4 regions of the Bacillus sp. Medicinal_06 genome follow, and region 1 is predicted to be linked to each of the others. Evidence: riboswitches for the same ligand, from Rfam matches in the RefSeq annotation. Region 1 holds a riboswitch; each other region holds the start of a gene.
What was found. A riboswitch is a leader RNA that binds a small molecule or an ion and turns the genes downstream of it on or off. The one in region 1 is predicted to bind lysine.
Positions count from the first base shown of each region.

Region 2: another riboswitch for lysine. It lies ahead of AC1M36_RS10825 (amino acid permease); the one in region 1 lies ahead of AC1M36_RS13265 (aspartate kinase).
Region 3: another riboswitch for lysine. It lies ahead of AC1M36_RS01605 (amino acid permease); the one in region 1 lies ahead of AC1M36_RS13265 (aspartate kinase).
Region 4: another riboswitch for lysine. It lies ahead of lysA (diaminopimelate decarboxylase); the one in region 1 lies ahead of AC1M36_RS13265 (aspartate kinase).

Region 1 covers NZ_JBWYHD010000005.1:73,652-77,628, reverse strand. Annotated here, with positions in the region: gene AC1M36_RS13275 (sensor histidine kinase) at 1-650, opposite strand, end outside; gene AC1M36_RS13270 (response regulator transcription factor) at 647-1,366, opposite strand; gene AC1M36_RS13265 (aspartate kinase) at 1,514-2,743, opposite strand; lysine riboswitch at 2,975-3,161, opposite strand; gene AC1M36_RS13260 (DoxX-like family protein) at 3,361-3,977, shown strand, end outside.
Region 2 covers NZ_JBWYHD010000004.1:104,585-108,561, reverse strand. Annotated here, with positions in the region: gene gapN (NADP-dependent glyceraldehyde-3-phosphate dehydrogenase) at 1-862, shown strand, start outside; gene AC1M36_RS10830 (AAA family ATPase) at 1,237-1,896, opposite strand; lysine riboswitch at 2,126-2,308, shown strand; gene AC1M36_RS10825 (amino acid permease) at 2,460-3,884, shown strand; gene AC1M36_RS10820 (ABC transporter permease) at 3,954-3,977, shown strand, end outside.
Region 3 covers NZ_JBWYHD010000001.1:297,882-301,858, forward strand. Annotated here, with positions in the region: gene AC1M36_RS01595 (VOC family protein) at 1-175, opposite strand, end outside; gene AC1M36_RS01600 (sulfite exporter TauE/SafE family protein) at 385-1,284, shown strand; lysine riboswitch at 1,695-1,887, shown strand; gene AC1M36_RS01605 (amino acid permease) at 2,001-3,464, shown strand; gene AC1M36_RS01610 (GNAT family N-acetyltransferase) at 3,567-3,977, shown strand, end outside.
Region 4 covers NZ_JBWYHD010000005.1:341,509-345,485, forward strand. Annotated here, with positions in the region: gene lysA (diaminopimelate decarboxylase) at 27-1,343, opposite strand; lysine riboswitch at 1,526-1,708, opposite strand; gene AC1M36_RS14685 (DUF3888 domain-containing protein) at 1,797-2,192, opposite strand; gene AC1M36_RS14690 (LTA synthase family protein) at 2,400-3,977, shown strand, end outside.

The DNA of each region.
Region 1 (3,977 bases):
ATTTCTTCTTTTCTTAATGGAATTTGTGAATCTTGAAGACGAAAGGAAAGGTTTAAGTCTTCAATTAATTCTTTCATGTGATCTCCCTTTTGCTGAATTTCTTGCAAAAACTTTTCTTTTTCTCCGTGACTCCAAGTATGATCTGGTGATAACATAAGCGCGCTGTATCCTGTAATATAGGTAAGTGGTGTTTTAAGATCATGAGAGATTCCTGCTATCCATTCATGTTTCATTTTCTCAAGTTGTTCACGTTCATTTTCTATTTCTCTTAATCTATTTGTTAAGTGCTCTATATTTAGAAAGACGTCTTTATATAGGCGGTAAGGCCCTTTTAATTTCCCTGTTTTTTTCTTGTACATTTGTTTCGTGCTTTCTGGTGTCACGTAAGACCCTTCTGCTAGTTGGTTAATCCAAGAAATCATTCGGAATAGAGGCCTACTAATATGCCAGCCATACATAATGGCACCGATAAGAAGAGTACATATAAAGAGGGAAAAAACGATAAGAGCTTCTGTATCCTTGTTATCTTTGCCTATTCCCATAAGAGGTAGTATGCCTTCCATAAAGATCACCATAAAAATCCCCATAAAAAAAGTACCAATACATAAACTACGAATAAAATGAAAGCCTAACCTAAAACCAATTTTCATTTTTGTTGCTCCTTCGTATGCGGGATAAATTTATAGCCAATTCCTCTCAAATTGACAATGTATGTAGGAGATTTAGGGTTTTCTTCTATTTTTCTACGCAATTTAGAAATATGCATGACGACTGTTTTATCATCACCTATAGAGGTCAGTCCCCATACTTGTTCGTACAATTGTTCAGCAGTAAAAATTCGGTTTGGGTGTGTACATAAGAAAGTAAGTAATTCTAGTTCCTTAGCGGTGCAATGTACAGATTTATCGTTTACTGTTAGCAATCCTTCGCTAGGATATAGAGAAAAGGCTTCGAAATGTAGGTTTAATTTTTCTTCATTGCGCTGTTCTTGTATCATATGTTGTCTACGTAATTGGACGTTAATTCGGGCAGCGACTTCTAAAGGATTAAACGGTTTTGTTATGTAATCATCTCCACCAATTCCTAGTCCTGTTAATTTATCTAAATCGCTAGAACGCGCTGTTACAAATAAAATAGGGGTATTTGTATAGTTTCGAATCTGTCTGCATAGTTCAAATCCATCAATATCAGGTAGCATCACATCGAGTAAGATAATATCGAATGGGCGACTCTTAATAAGGTGTAACGTTTCAGCTCCATTGATAGCTGTTGTTATATGCGTGAAGTTTTCTTTTTTTAGCGTAAGTACTAACATATCTAATATGCCTTGTTCATCATCTACTAAAAGGAGTTTTTCTGTTCTCATTATGGAATCCACCTTTACACGTTTTTCGAACCTGTTAGAAAGATATTTGGAAAATATTTCACATGTAATAGTGTAACATAATACCATTTTGTTAGATAAAAAAATAACAACAAAGAGAGATTCCTTGTTGTTATTTTCATAATCAAATTAATTCATTTGTACCAATGGTTCAATTTTTGCCATAAATGATTGGTGAAGTGCTTCTACGCCATCTACTAAATGAAGGCGATCGATGACAACAGATACTTTAATTTCAGAAGTACTTACCATTTTAATATGAATATTTTCTTCTTTTAGTGTAGAGAACATGCTAGCCGCAACACCTGGATTAGATACCATGCCAGACCCTACAATAGACACTTTAGCTAGGTGATTTTCATATTCTACCGATTCATAATGTAGCGTTTCTTGATTTTGTTCTAATACTTCTAATGTTTCTCTTAAATCACTCGAATGAATAGAGAAGGATAAGTGTACAGTACCTTCATTGGTAATGCTTTGAATAATAATATCAACATTAATATGAGCGTTAGCTAATGTAGAGAAAACAGTTGAAAGCGATCCTTGTTCTAATCCTTTCATTGTTACACGTGTGATGTTATCTTCAAATGCAATACCTTTTACGATTGATTGTTGTTCCATGTTACATTCTCCCCTTACAATTGTTCCGTTTTCTTGTTCCATACTTGAACGAACTTCTAAAACGACGTTATGATTTTTTGCAAATTCAACAGCACGTGGATGCAGTACACCAGCTCCAAGATTTGCGAGTTCTAACATTTCATCATAAGAAATTTCATCTAATTTATATGCGTCTTTTACAACGCGTGGATCAGTTGTGTAAACGCCTGTGACGTCTGTATAAATATCACATTTTTTCGCTTTAAGCGCAGCTGCTAATGCGACAGCAGTTGTATCAGAACCACCGCGGCCAAGTGTAGTAATTTCGTTCTCTCCACTTAATCCTTGGAAGCCAGCAACGATTACAATTGTTCCTTCTTGTAAATAAGATTGAATACGTTCTGTGTTAATATTAGTGATCCTTGCGCTTCCGTGTACAGATTCAGTTGTAATACCAGCTTGCCAGCCTGTTAGTGAAATAGCATGATATCCTTTTGCTTGCAATGCCATTGTTAATAAGGAAATTGTTACTTGTTCGCCAGTTGTTAGGAGCATGTCCATTTCGCGTTTACTTGGATTTTCAGTAATAGCCGTAGCAAGTGCAACAAGCTCATCTGTGCTTTTGCCCATTGCAGAAACAACTGTAACAACGCCGTTTCCTCGTTCATATTCTTCAATAATTAAATTTGCTACATGTTGAATGCGCTGAATACTTCCGACAGAAGTACCACCGAATTTTTGAACAATCGTTTCCATTACAAATTCCTTCTTTCGTCCATTTTTATTCATTAATCAGGAAAGGCGTAAAAAACATATAAGAGAGATGTATAAGTCCCTAAATATTCCTGTAGTTACCGGAAAGAAAAACAAAAAACACCATCTCAAATAGGTGAGGATGGTGCTGTTACAGGAAAAAGGAAACAGAAAAAGGAGCTAATAAAAAAACCGCCAAAAAAGGAATATCATAATAAAGCATGATATCTCTTTTTTGTAGATAGCTCTTCATACATACACGTCTGTATATATGACAGTTCTGTTTCTATTCGAAAACAGCCCCAATTGATAAATGCAGAGAAATTTATCAATTTCGGCAACGATTCCTTTTTTCTAAACTCATCGACATCTCTGTGTCTCCTTTAGAATACTTATAAGCGTTGCAACCTCTATCTCACGTTTTGGGCGAGAGTGTTTGGTTTATGAAGTTATTTGGTAACATTTGTTTTATAATAATTAAAATATTATAGGAAATCAAGTGCTTTATAAAAATTTTGAAAATTAAATCTATTTATAAAATGAAAGAATTATTTGAAAAATATAGATGAAATCATATTTTACATATAAATTAGTATATAGAGGGATTGGAGGGAGAGAGGATGAAGAGACAGAAACCGATTTATGTTCAAACAGAAATAGAAACATCAATGGAGGAACTATGGAAGTATACGCAAGATCCAATGTTACATGCAGAGTGGGATGCGCGGTTTACTGAAATATCATATTTAGAGAGAAAAGAAGATGAACCACAACGTTTTTTATACAAAACAAAAATTGGTTTTGGACTCGAAATAGCTGGTGAAGGAGAAGTGGTAGGGGAATTACAAAAGGAAACAGGAGAAAGGATATCTTCGCTAAAATTTTGGACAGGCAGTAAACTTTCATTGATAAAAATAGGAAGGGGCTATTGGAAGTATACACCGAATGGGAAAAATATTTGCTTTGAAACGCAGTATGATTATGATACGAGGTTTGGCGGTGTAGGGAGAATTATAGATTCATATATATTTCGGCCACTATTAGGGTGGGCGACAGCATGGAGCTTTGATGCTTTAAAATTATGGTTAGAAAAAGGGTTTCATCCCAGCTTGCTAATAAGGAAATCGATTACGTATTGGTTTATTTGTTTTATATTTTCTTTTGTATGGGTGTATCAAGGGCTTGTGCCAAAAGTATTATTTAATCATCCAGAAGAGGTACGGATGCTTTCTGTACT
Region 2 (3,977 bases), on a different contig from region 1:
GGTAGAAGCACTTCATAAAGCTGGTCTTCCAAAAGGACTTGTAAACGTAGCAACTGGACGCGGTTCTGTAATTGGTGACTACTTAGTAGAACATCCTGGCATCAATATGGTATCGTTCACAGGTGGTACAAATACGGGTAAACACTTAGCGAAAAAAGCTGCGATGATTCCACTTGTATTAGAACTTGGCGGCAAAGACCCTGGCATCGTACGTGAAGATGCTGATTTACAAGAAGCTGCAAAACATATCGTAAGCGGTGCATTCTCTTACTCTGGTCAACGTTGTACTGCAATCAAGCGCGTACTTGTACATGAAAATGTAGCAGACGAACTTGTTAGCTTATTAAAAGATCGTGTAGCTGCATTAACTGTTGGTTCTCCAGAACAAGACAGCACAATCGTGCCATTAATCGATGATAAATCTGCTGATTTCGTTCAAGGTTTAGTTGACGATGCGGTAGAAAAAGGCGCAACAATCGTTATCGGTAACAAGCGCGAGCGTAACTTAATTTACCCAACATTAATTGACAATGTAACAGAAGATATGAAAGTTGCTTGGGAAGAGCCATTCGGTCCAATCCTTCCAATCATCCGCGTTTCTTCTGATGAGCAGGCAATTGAAATTGCGAACAAATCAGATTTCGGCTTACAAGCAAGTGTCTTCACAAAAGACATTAATAAAGCATTTGCAATTGCAAACAAAATCGTCACTGGTTCTGTTCAAATTAACGGACGTACAGAGCGTGGCCCTGACCACTTCCCATTCATCGGCGTAAAAGGTTCTGGTATGGGAGCACAAGGTATTCGTAAGAGCCTTGAGTCTATGACACGTGAAAAAGTAACTGTATTAAACTTAATGTAACATTTTAGAAGCTAATCTACGGCTGTAGATTAGCTTCTTTTTATATAAAGTGAAACTTTAATCAGTGGGGCTTTTCTTCATCCCCCACTGATTATCAGCCCTCACCAATCGGGCTTTTACGGGCAGTTGATCCCCCACCTATCTTCCTCGTTTCCCTCTGAATCTTGAGGTGGGGGTCTTACTGCCCGTTAATGCGGGATAAATACAAATTGAAAAACCGGGAAAAAACCATTCTTTTTAGGTGGGAAGAGAGCGTCCGGCCATAGATAGAGGCGGTCAGTGTCTTTTTGGGTCCCATGCCAGGTGAGAACAAAAAGAGAAAGCGAGTGGATATATATGTTAGAAAATCAAGTGATATATATTCTTTCATTCCCCTATTCACTTATCTCACATGCTTTAGGATCACTGTTCATTAACCAATCCATTACATTCTCAAATACAGTTACAGAATCATTATTATGCTTTTCTTTATTCAAATTAGACACAATCTCAAAAATACTTTTTATATTCTCTACAATACTAACTGCATCTACAAAATGGACTACATTAGGAGAAACAGTATGCATATATTGAAAATACTGCTTTTGTGGTTCTATAAGACTTAGATGTTTTTCGAAGTTACTTCGTCTTCGGGTAGTATCATTTTCTTTCCTTTTTCTTAATTCTGTTTCGCTTGTAGAAAGATGAATGTAGACATCCGGAAATCCTATATGTTTTCGTTTCATTTGATTTACATAAAACTCTTTCAAAAACGGTAAAGTTTGTGGGAATTCCCCCTGATAAATCCAGTTATACCAAATGGGCTGAAAAATATCTCCATCAAATAGAACTACATCATACGATTTTAGTTTTTCTTGTGCGATTTGCCATCTTTCAACTTGCCTTTCGAGATACCAATTTTCCAGTTCAGGATTAGGGCGCTGAAATAAGAAATTCACTTCTGGAATCACATAAGCATTGTACAATTCCGCAATATTTCTACACGTTGCCGTTTTACCAATACCACTTGCACCCTCCAAACAAATTAACGTCATATCACACCTCCGTTCTTCTTTATAAAATAATATTTAAACATTACACTTCATAAATTTAACACAACTATCGACAAGCTTTTTCAAAAGAACCTATTTCGAAAAAGCTCCCTCTTCTAATAATAACAAAGTCTTCGCCATAGTCTGACTATTACTATATCCATTGACGTATAAAAATTCATTTGTTACCCTTAAATACGTAAATTTAATACATAAATCCTCATTCGTATCTCGGTGAGGTAGAGGTTGCAGTCATTAAGAGTATCATTTCGGGAGATGTAGTGGCATCGATGAACGAATGGGAAAGGAATGGTTGCCGAAGTAAGAAATGGCCACCATGCATTCTTGCTGGGTCTGCTACTTAATAAGTGCAGAACTGTCACAAACAATTTGTTTGTGGAGAGCTATCGAGAGGTATGTCGTGGGTTTCCTATAAGATAGAAAGCACGTAGCGACAATGACACGTGCTTTTTTTGTTTTGTATGAAGCTTACCTTACTTCCCTTTTTGGAAGACATACATATCTCCTCGCTTGACTTGGTTATACTAACTTTGGAGGTATTTTTTATGCAACAGAAAAAATGGGGCTTTTGGGTACTGACAGCATTTGTTGTCGGCAATATGGTTGGCGCTGGTATTTTCATGGTGCCAAGTACATTAGCACAAACAGCAAGCCCTCTCGGTGTTACTTTAGCTTGGTTAACAACAGGGTTCGGTGTTTTAATGCTAGCTCTTGTTTTCGGTAATTTAGCAATTCGTCGTCCTGATTTAACAACAGGACCACAAAGTCACGCATATGCCTTATTTTCATCACCAAAAAAGAAAAAAATGGCTGGATTCAGCATGGTTTGGGGCTACTGGGTCGCAAACTGGGCAAGTAATGTTGCTATTATTACATCTTTTGCAGGTTATTTATCACTCTTCTTCCCGATTATGAAAGATACACGTCTCTTATTTTCAATTGGTACTTTCGATGTGGAAGTTGGAAAGCTCATTACATTCTCCATCTGTTCTTTCTTATTATGGGGAACACATATGATTTTAACAAACGGTGTAAACGGAGCTGGGAAATTAAACTTTTTAGCGACAACAACGAAGGTAACAGGATTCCTTCTCTTCATCGTTGTTACTTTGTTTGCATTTCAAGCTTCAAAATTTGGACAATGGTACACACCAGTGATTGATAAAGAAGGCGTGTCACACGGACTGCTTTCACAAGTAAATTTAGCTGCACTTACAACACTTTGGGCATTTATCGGTATTGAATCAGCTGTTCTTTTGTCAAACCGTGCGAAATCTCCAAAAACGGTAAAACATGCAACTGTTGCTGGCTTATTAATAACTGTTGCCATTTATTTAGGAATTACCATTTTAACAATGGGTGTTCTTCATATGGATAAACTACAAGCGTCTGAACGTCCATTAGCTGACGCATTAAATGCTGCAATGGGTCATGGCGGCGGAAAACTAATGGCGCTCCTTGCTCTTACTTCCCTATTCGGCTCGATCTTAGGCTGGATTTTATTAAGCTCAGAAGTGCCGTATCAAGCAGCAAAAGAAGGCTTCTTCCCTTCCTTCTTTGCAAAAACAAACAAAAAAGGAAGTCCGATTTATTCATTAAGACTGACAAATATTATGTCGCAAGTCTTCCTATTCTCAACATTATCAGGGACAATTGCTGAAGCTTATACATTCGTTATTACCGTCTCAACTTTAGCTTACTTAATCCCTTATCTCGTTTCACCGATCTTCCAATTAAAACTGGTCGTAACTGGTGAAACATATAAAAATGAAATGGGTTCACGAATTATGGATGGTATCGTCGCAGTCATTGCGCTTTGCTATGCACTATGGGTTATTAAAACTGGCTCCTCAGATATAAAAACATTCCTTCTTGGAATTGGCTTATTCGTAATTGGCTTTGCCTTTTACCCATTAATGAATCGTGATCAGAAACGAAATAAAAAAAATAAAAACGAACAAGTTGCTTAAAGCAATTTGTTCGTTTTTTATTTTGATGCACGAAAGAAACCTTTATAATAGATGATAGAGGTGAAAAACATGTCAATTGAAACACTGTGGAAC
Region 3 (3,977 bases), on a different contig from region 1:
GTTGCACCGCTAAAAATTCAATATAAGATAAATCAAAATAACATAAACTATTCCACGTTCCCCAGTTCGTATGTTCCCCGCCTTGCACGGTATGAAATCCAAGTTCCTTCATTTTCCCTTCTGCTTCTTTTGGTGTGCACCCAACAGCATGAACGAGATGATCAAATGCTAACATGATTTTCCCTCCCTTTATCTACATCTTTTTATTATATAACTGTTCTGTCATTTCAATCAATTTAAAAAACTTTAAAAACCCAGTTGCTTTATCAGATTAATATGCATTATAATAATAAAAACTAAATGTTAAGCTGATTGGAAAAACCAAAGGCTCTTTTCTCACTCGAGAAAAGAGCCTTTTTATTTATTATTACAGGGGGATTATACATGCAGAAATTAATTGTCTTTGCTATTATTGGTTTTTTTGCTCAACTGATTGACGGAGCACTTGGGATGGCGTATGGGGTAACATCTTCCTCATTATTATTAATGTTTGGAATCGCACCTGCTGTCGCTTCCGCTTCCGTACATTTAGCGGAAGTTGTTACAACTGCAGCTTCTGGTGTATCTCATATTCGATTTGGAAACGTTGATAAATATACTGTTTCCAGACTAACATTGCCTGGTGCAATTGGCGCTTTTGTCGGTGCATGTTTTTTAAGTAACTTACCAGGCGATTTAATTAAACCGTACATTTCACTCTTTTTATTTACGTTAGGCGTCTACATTTTATTGCGATTTATTATTCAAAAACAAATTGTGAAATCAAGTAAACGTATGTCTGGTAAACAACTTATCCCACTTGGATTATTCGCTGGGTTTGTTGATTCAACTGGCGGCGGTGGCTGGGGTCCTATCACTACACCAGTACTACTGGCACGAGGAAATGAAGCACGCAAAGTAATCGGTTCTGTTGATACAAGTGAATTTCCGGTATCATTAGCCGCAACAATTGGATTTTTCATTTCATTAGGATGGGAACAAGTGAGCTGGGTTTGGGTATTTGCTCTTATGTTAGGTGGCATTTTGGCAGCTCCAATTGCTGCATGGTTAGTACGAATTGTTCCTTCCCATTTACTTGGTGTACTCGTTGGCGGGCTCATTATTTTTACAAATATCCGGACGCTGCTTACATCATTTAAAGTAGATCCAACAATTATTAACCTTTCCTATGTTGCAGTTGGTCTTATCGTTATTATTGCACTTTTCATTTCAGTTCGGAATCATTCCGTATCTGCAAAACAAAATGTTGGATATACGACTGGTCAAAAACGTGTTTTGCCTTAAATCAGAACGAGTTGTGGAGTATGGAGGTAAGCAAATGATGTGTTTGCTTACCTTTTTAATTCCTCACTTCAAATTTATTCATTTACAATTGTCGTACCTCTCTTTTCCACTTACAAACTTCATGCATTCATTCATAACTATGTTTACATAAACAATGTCGAATTTACTTTTCTGAATTTTCTTTTAATTTTAGAGGATTTTCCCTATCTTTTTGCGAAACATTTGTATAACAATTTTTTTATCATTTTTTACATATTTCAGTAGGTTCGGGTGGAATTTTGAAAACGTTTCCCATACAATAACCGATTATTTTTGATAATTTCCTACAAAAATTCCTTGCAATATTTTCAGAAACTAATTACAATTGCCATATATTAAAAATCATAGCAATGAACAAATCCTCATCAATCCGATGAGGTAGAGGTTGCGGCATTTATTAGTAAAACGGATGAGACACAGAGAATGTCAATGACTCCGCTTTAAAGGAAATGCTGCCGAAGTTTGTATTTCTTCTCTGGAAATATAGGCTGGGGCTGTCTCCGAATAGGAACAGAACTGTCACGTTTACAAAATACCGTGTAAACGTGGGGTGCTATCTTAACGGAAGGGTATGATGGGGTGGTTATTTGTGAAACGTTCCGCCAAATTCCTTTGGCGGTTTTTTGTATTTTTCTTCCCCGTTCCTTCCTAATCTTATAAGAAAAGGAGTGTTGAACATGAATAGCATGGCGAATCAAGCTACCTCTAAAACTCAATCTACACAAGGAAAAGGCGAACTAAGGCGTGGGTTAAAATCTCGCCACCTTACAATGATTTCTCTCGGCGGTACAATTGGTACCGGACTCTTTCTTGCTAGTGGTGGTGTCATTCACACAGCAGGACCTGGCGGAGCTCTCTTAGCCTATGCGGCAATCGGAATTATGGTTTACTTTTTAATGACAAGCTTAGCTGAATTAGCAGCGTATATGCCTGTCACGGGCTCATTTAGCACATACGCAACAAAATTTGTCGATCCATCACTTGGCTTTGCACTCGGCTGGAATTATTGGTATAACTGGGCAATTACTGTTGCAGCTGAACTAGCAGCAGTTACATTAATTATGAAATTTTGGTTTCCAAATACCCCTTCTTTAATTTGGAGTGGTCTTTGTTTAGCTATTATATTTCTTTTTAATTATTTATCTGTTAAAGGGTTTGGTGAAGCAGAGTATTGGTTCGCTCTTATTAAAGTAGCAACTGTTATTATCTTTTTAATTGTTGGATTTATGATGATTTTCGGCATTATGGGCGGCGAACCTGTTGGATTTAAAAACTTTACTGTTGCGGATGCACCATTTAACGGCGGTATCATGGCAATCATCGGTGTATTTATGGCTGCTGGTTTCTCATTCCAAGGAACTGAATTATTAGGTGTAGCTGCTGGTGAAACGGCTGATCCAGAACGTAGTATTCCAAAAGCAATTCGTTCTATCTTTTGGCGTATTCTACTATTCTACATCTTTGCCATTCTTGTTATCAGTTTATTGATTCCTTATACAACTGAAAGTCTTGCAGCAAGTGATGTAACAGTAAGTCCATTTACACTTGTATTTGAAAAAGCAGGTGTAGCATTTGCAGCTTCTGTTATGAACGCTGTTATTTTAACAGCTGTTTTATCGGCTGGTAACTCTGGTATGTATGCTTGCACTCGTATGCTTTGGGACTTAGCGCGTCAAGGAAAAGCACCAAAATTTTTAGGTAAACTAAATAGTCGTGGTGTACCCGTTAACGCTTTAATTGCAACATCTCTAGTTGGATGTGCTGCTTTCTTAGCTTCTTTATACGGCGACGGCGTTGTATATGTTTGGCTATTAAACGCTTCTGGAATGTCTGGCTTTATCGCATGGGTCGGAATTGCTATTAGTCACTATCGTTTCCGAAAAGCATATATTGCACAAGGAAAAGATTTAAATGACCTTCCTTATAAAGCAAAATGGTTCCCATTTGGTCCAATTTTCGCATTTGCACTTTGTATCATTGTTATCTTAGGACAAAATTACGGTGCATTTATGGGGGAATCAATCGATTGGAACGGTGTACTCGTTTCTTATATCGGATTACCACTCTTCCTTGTATTGTGGTTAGGATATAAATTTACAAAGAAAACAAAAGTAATACCTCTTGATAAATGTGAACTATAAGTGAGAAAGGTGAGCAAACGCTATGTTTGCTCACCTTTTTTTGCTGGAATGAATTTTCATATTGAAAGGATATACTCATTTTCTGTGAATGGTGTATTACATGTGAAAAATCAACATAAAGAAGGTGTGACATACATGTTTGTAAATGCTCGAATTGAAACAGAAAGACTACATATACGACCTTATAGGATCTGTGATGCATCAGCCTTATACGAATTACAAAAACAACCTGAAGTAAATCTCTATATTCCAGAACCTATTTATTCTCTTAAAGAAATTGAAGATATTATTTACTGGAGCATAGATATGAATCAAAGAAATACTGTAAACCATATTGGTAAATTTAATCTTTCTATTATAGAAAAGACTTCTCAAAAATTAATCGGCTATTGTGGATTAGGTCCATCTGATTTCGAACCAACTTCAACTGAACTATATTACGCACTTTCGCGTGATACATGGGGAAAAGGTTTTGCCACCGAAGCAACGTCCGCTCTTTTACAATATGCTTTT
Region 4 (3,977 bases), 270 kb from region 1:
CAGTTCGAACAACTCCTTTTTATTGATTACACAAGCTCTTTTATGCGTATGCGATCGTTCCCAATTATATTTTCATATGTTTCGCGTTCGACAACAACTTGTGACGCCCCGCCTTTTGCAAATACTACAGCCGGTCTGCGAATGCGATTGTAATTATTCGCCATAGAATATCCATATGCTCCTGTACAAGAGATTGCTAACAAATCTCCAGAAGTAACTTGTGGCAGTTCTATATCCCAAATAAGCATATCCCCACTCTCACAACACTTTCCAGCAATTGATACAATCTCTTCGGCATTTTCTCTTCCTCTATTGGCAAGCATTGCCTCATAACGTGCTCCATATAAAGCTGGTCTTAAGTTGTCCGTCATTCCTCCATCAACTGACACATATTTACGAATACCTGGAATATCTTTTACAGCTCCTACTGTATAAATTGTTGTTCCTGCATCTCCGACAATACTACGCCCTGGTTCAATCCAAATTTCAGGGAGTGGATAATTCTTTCTTGTAAATTGTTCCCTCACTGCATTCGTTACAGCATGCACATACGTTTCAAGCGTAAGCGGTGTATCAGACTCTGTGTAGCGAATTCCAAATCCTCCACCAACATTTAATACAGTTACTACATAGCCTGTTTGCTTTCTGATTTCTTCTAAAAAGTTCCGTAATACTTCAATTGCCCGAACAAATCCTGCTGTTTCAAAAATTTGCGATCCAATATGCGAATGAATACCTAACACGTTATAATTTGATTTCTCTAGTGCTACTTGAATCGCCTGCATTGCCTGACCAGTAGAAACTCCAAAACCAAATTTCGAATCATCTTGCCCTGTTGTAATATATTCATGAGTATGCGCCTCTACTCCAGGTGTAACTCGAATTAATATATTTACAATTTTTCCATACCGCTCTGCTAAGTCATGTAATATTTCCATTTCCAAGAAATTATCTACTACAAAACAGCCAATACCTGCTCGCAGCGCCATTATAATCTCTTCTTCCGTCTTATTATTACCATGAAAATGAATACGTGATGCTGGAAAACCAGCTTGTAAAGCAGTATATAATTCGCCCCCGGAAACAACATCTAAAGACATATTTTCTTCACGAGCTACTCGGCACATCTCCATGCACAAGAACGCCTTACTTGCATATGCTACTTGGTAAGAGAACCCACTTTCCTGGAATGCACGATGAAATGCGCGACATTTTTCACGAATAGCAGCCTCATCGTATACATAAAGCGGTGTTCCATATTGTTTTGCTAGCTGCGTTGTATCGCATCCTCCAATTTCTAAGTGTCCTTGGTCATTGATTCGGCTTGTGCCGTGTAAATACATTTGAATTCCTCCCTTATTTCCTCTAAAACTTATAACCCCAATCTTCTTCTATTCATTGCAGCACGCTTTTGGATAAACAAAAAACGCGCGGAACAATGTTCACACGCGTTTCTTATTAGGAATCATGTATCATGAAAAAATAAACGAGTTGTTATCTTCTCAAATAAGAAACCGCATCAACATCTCCAAATAGCTCTCCATAAAATAAAATTTTATGACAGTACTACATTTATTCAATGTAGTACCAATATATGAATGAGGTGGTCATTCTTATATTTCGGCAATAGTCCCTTTCAATCTATGATCAAAGATTCCACTAAATCTCCCATAGCTTACTCTTTCCTATCGCGGCCTCTACCTTTGAGAGTAGATGAGGTAAGTCTATTTAATTTTCAAATATCTTATATTGGTATTAACAATACCAAATGAATAAATTATTTGTCAAACAATTTTTTATATTGGTTTTTTACAATTCAATTTCGTATCATTCGGTAAGCGCTTTATATCTATTTTTTTCACAATCCATTCTCCCTCATCATTATTAAATGTGATTCTTATTTTTTCAAATGGAGGAAGTACTTTTCCACCTATACCAGCTTCATATTTTGTCACTTCAATTACTGTTTGAAATAAATATGTACCACTATACATTTTTTTCATGCTCACAATCTTTGGACAATCATATGGTTTTTGTTTCCCATAGTGCTTTTCAATCGCCGTATTTATTTGTGGAAACAAAACAGAATACAGAGCATCTTCTAATAACGGCGCATCATATTGAGCAGCGAAAACTGTAGGGGTGGAAAATAATAAAAAACCACTACATATGAAACAAAATAACTTTTTCATCATAACCTCCGTATCAAAATGCAATATTGTTATTGTCTCCGTTTTCTCTTTTTCTAACCAATTCTTATAAAAACCATCCACAATTCTGTTTTGTTTTCGTATAATAGTACATAAAGATAAACGACAGTTCGTATATATAAAGTGAAACTTCTATCATTAGAAATACAATCACTAGAACCGTCACTTATAGTAGGAGAGGAGTATATTATGCTACAACATTTGTTTCCAAAATTACGATTTGCACTTGTTGCAGTCGTTTTATTATGGATTAAAACATATATTGTGTACAAGCTAGCCTTCGATATTAAAATTGATAGCTTCTTCGAAGAAATGATGCTTTTGTTTAATCCAATTGTTTCATTGCTTTTATTTTTCGGCCTAGCTTTATTAGCATCAAAATATCGAAATCGAATTATTATTGGCATCAGCTTTTTGCTGTCATTTATTTTATTTGGAAACGCGATGTTTTATGGATTTTATAATGACTTTGTCACATTCCCTGTTTTATTCCAAACAAATAACATGGCCGATCTAGGAACAAGTATTAAAGAACTCTTTACGTACAAAACATTACTTCTATTTGCAGATGCTATTATTCTAATGTTTATTTCACGTAAATTCCCAAGTTTTTGTGATAACACTCCGTTATCTCGTGCTGAAAAACGAACCTTTTTCAGTGGTATAACAGCTCTATTAGCATTACAAATTGTTGTTTCTGTCATTTATAAACCACAATTATTCTCACGCTCTTTTGATCGTGAAACTGTTGTGAAAAACCTAGGTTTATATACCTATCATTTATTCGACATTACACTTCAGTCTAAATCTTCTGCAGAGCGTGTTTTTGCAAGCGGAGATGGTTTTTCTGAAATCAAGAACTACGTGAACTCAAAGGATAATAAAGTTGACAAAAATTTATTTGGGGCTGCAAAAGGGAAAAATGTCATTTTAATTTCAATGGAGTCAACACAAAATTTTGTTATCAACAAAAAAATTAATGGAAAAGAAATTACTCCATTTTTAAATCAGTTTATAAAAGATAGTTATTACTTCGATAACTTTTATCATCAAACTGGACAAGGAAAAACATCCGATGCCGAATTTATTGTAGAAAATTCATTCTATCCATTAGATCGTGGCTCTGTATTCTTTACTCATGCAAACAATGAGTACACAGCAACTCCTGAGCAGTTAAAAAAATACGGATACTATTCCGCTGTCTTCCATTCGAATGATAAAGCATTTTGGAATCGGGATATCATGTACCCGGCACTCGGATACGATCGCTACTTTAACTTAAATGATTATACCGGAACAGAACAAATGTCTGTCGGTTGGGGATTGAAAGATAAAGAGTTCTTTGAACAATCGATTTCAAAACTGAAATCTTTACCAAAGCCATTTTATACAAAATTTATTACATTAACAAATCATTTCCCATTTCTTCTAAATCCAGAAGATCAATATATTAATGAGTATAATTCTGAGAGCGGTGTACTAAATCGTTATTTCCCAACCGTTCGCTATACAGATGAAGCTCTTAAACTATTTATTAATCGATTAAAAGAAGAGGGATTATACGATAATTTAATTATTGTGATTTATGGAGATCATTACGGAATTTCTGAAAATCATAATGCGGCTATGGCACAATTTCTTGGTAAGGAATCCATAACTCCATTTGATTCAATGCAATTGCAACGTGTACCACTTATTATTCACGTTCCTGGTCAAGAAGGAAAAGTTATTTCCAAAGTATCTGGACAAATTGATATAAAACCGACA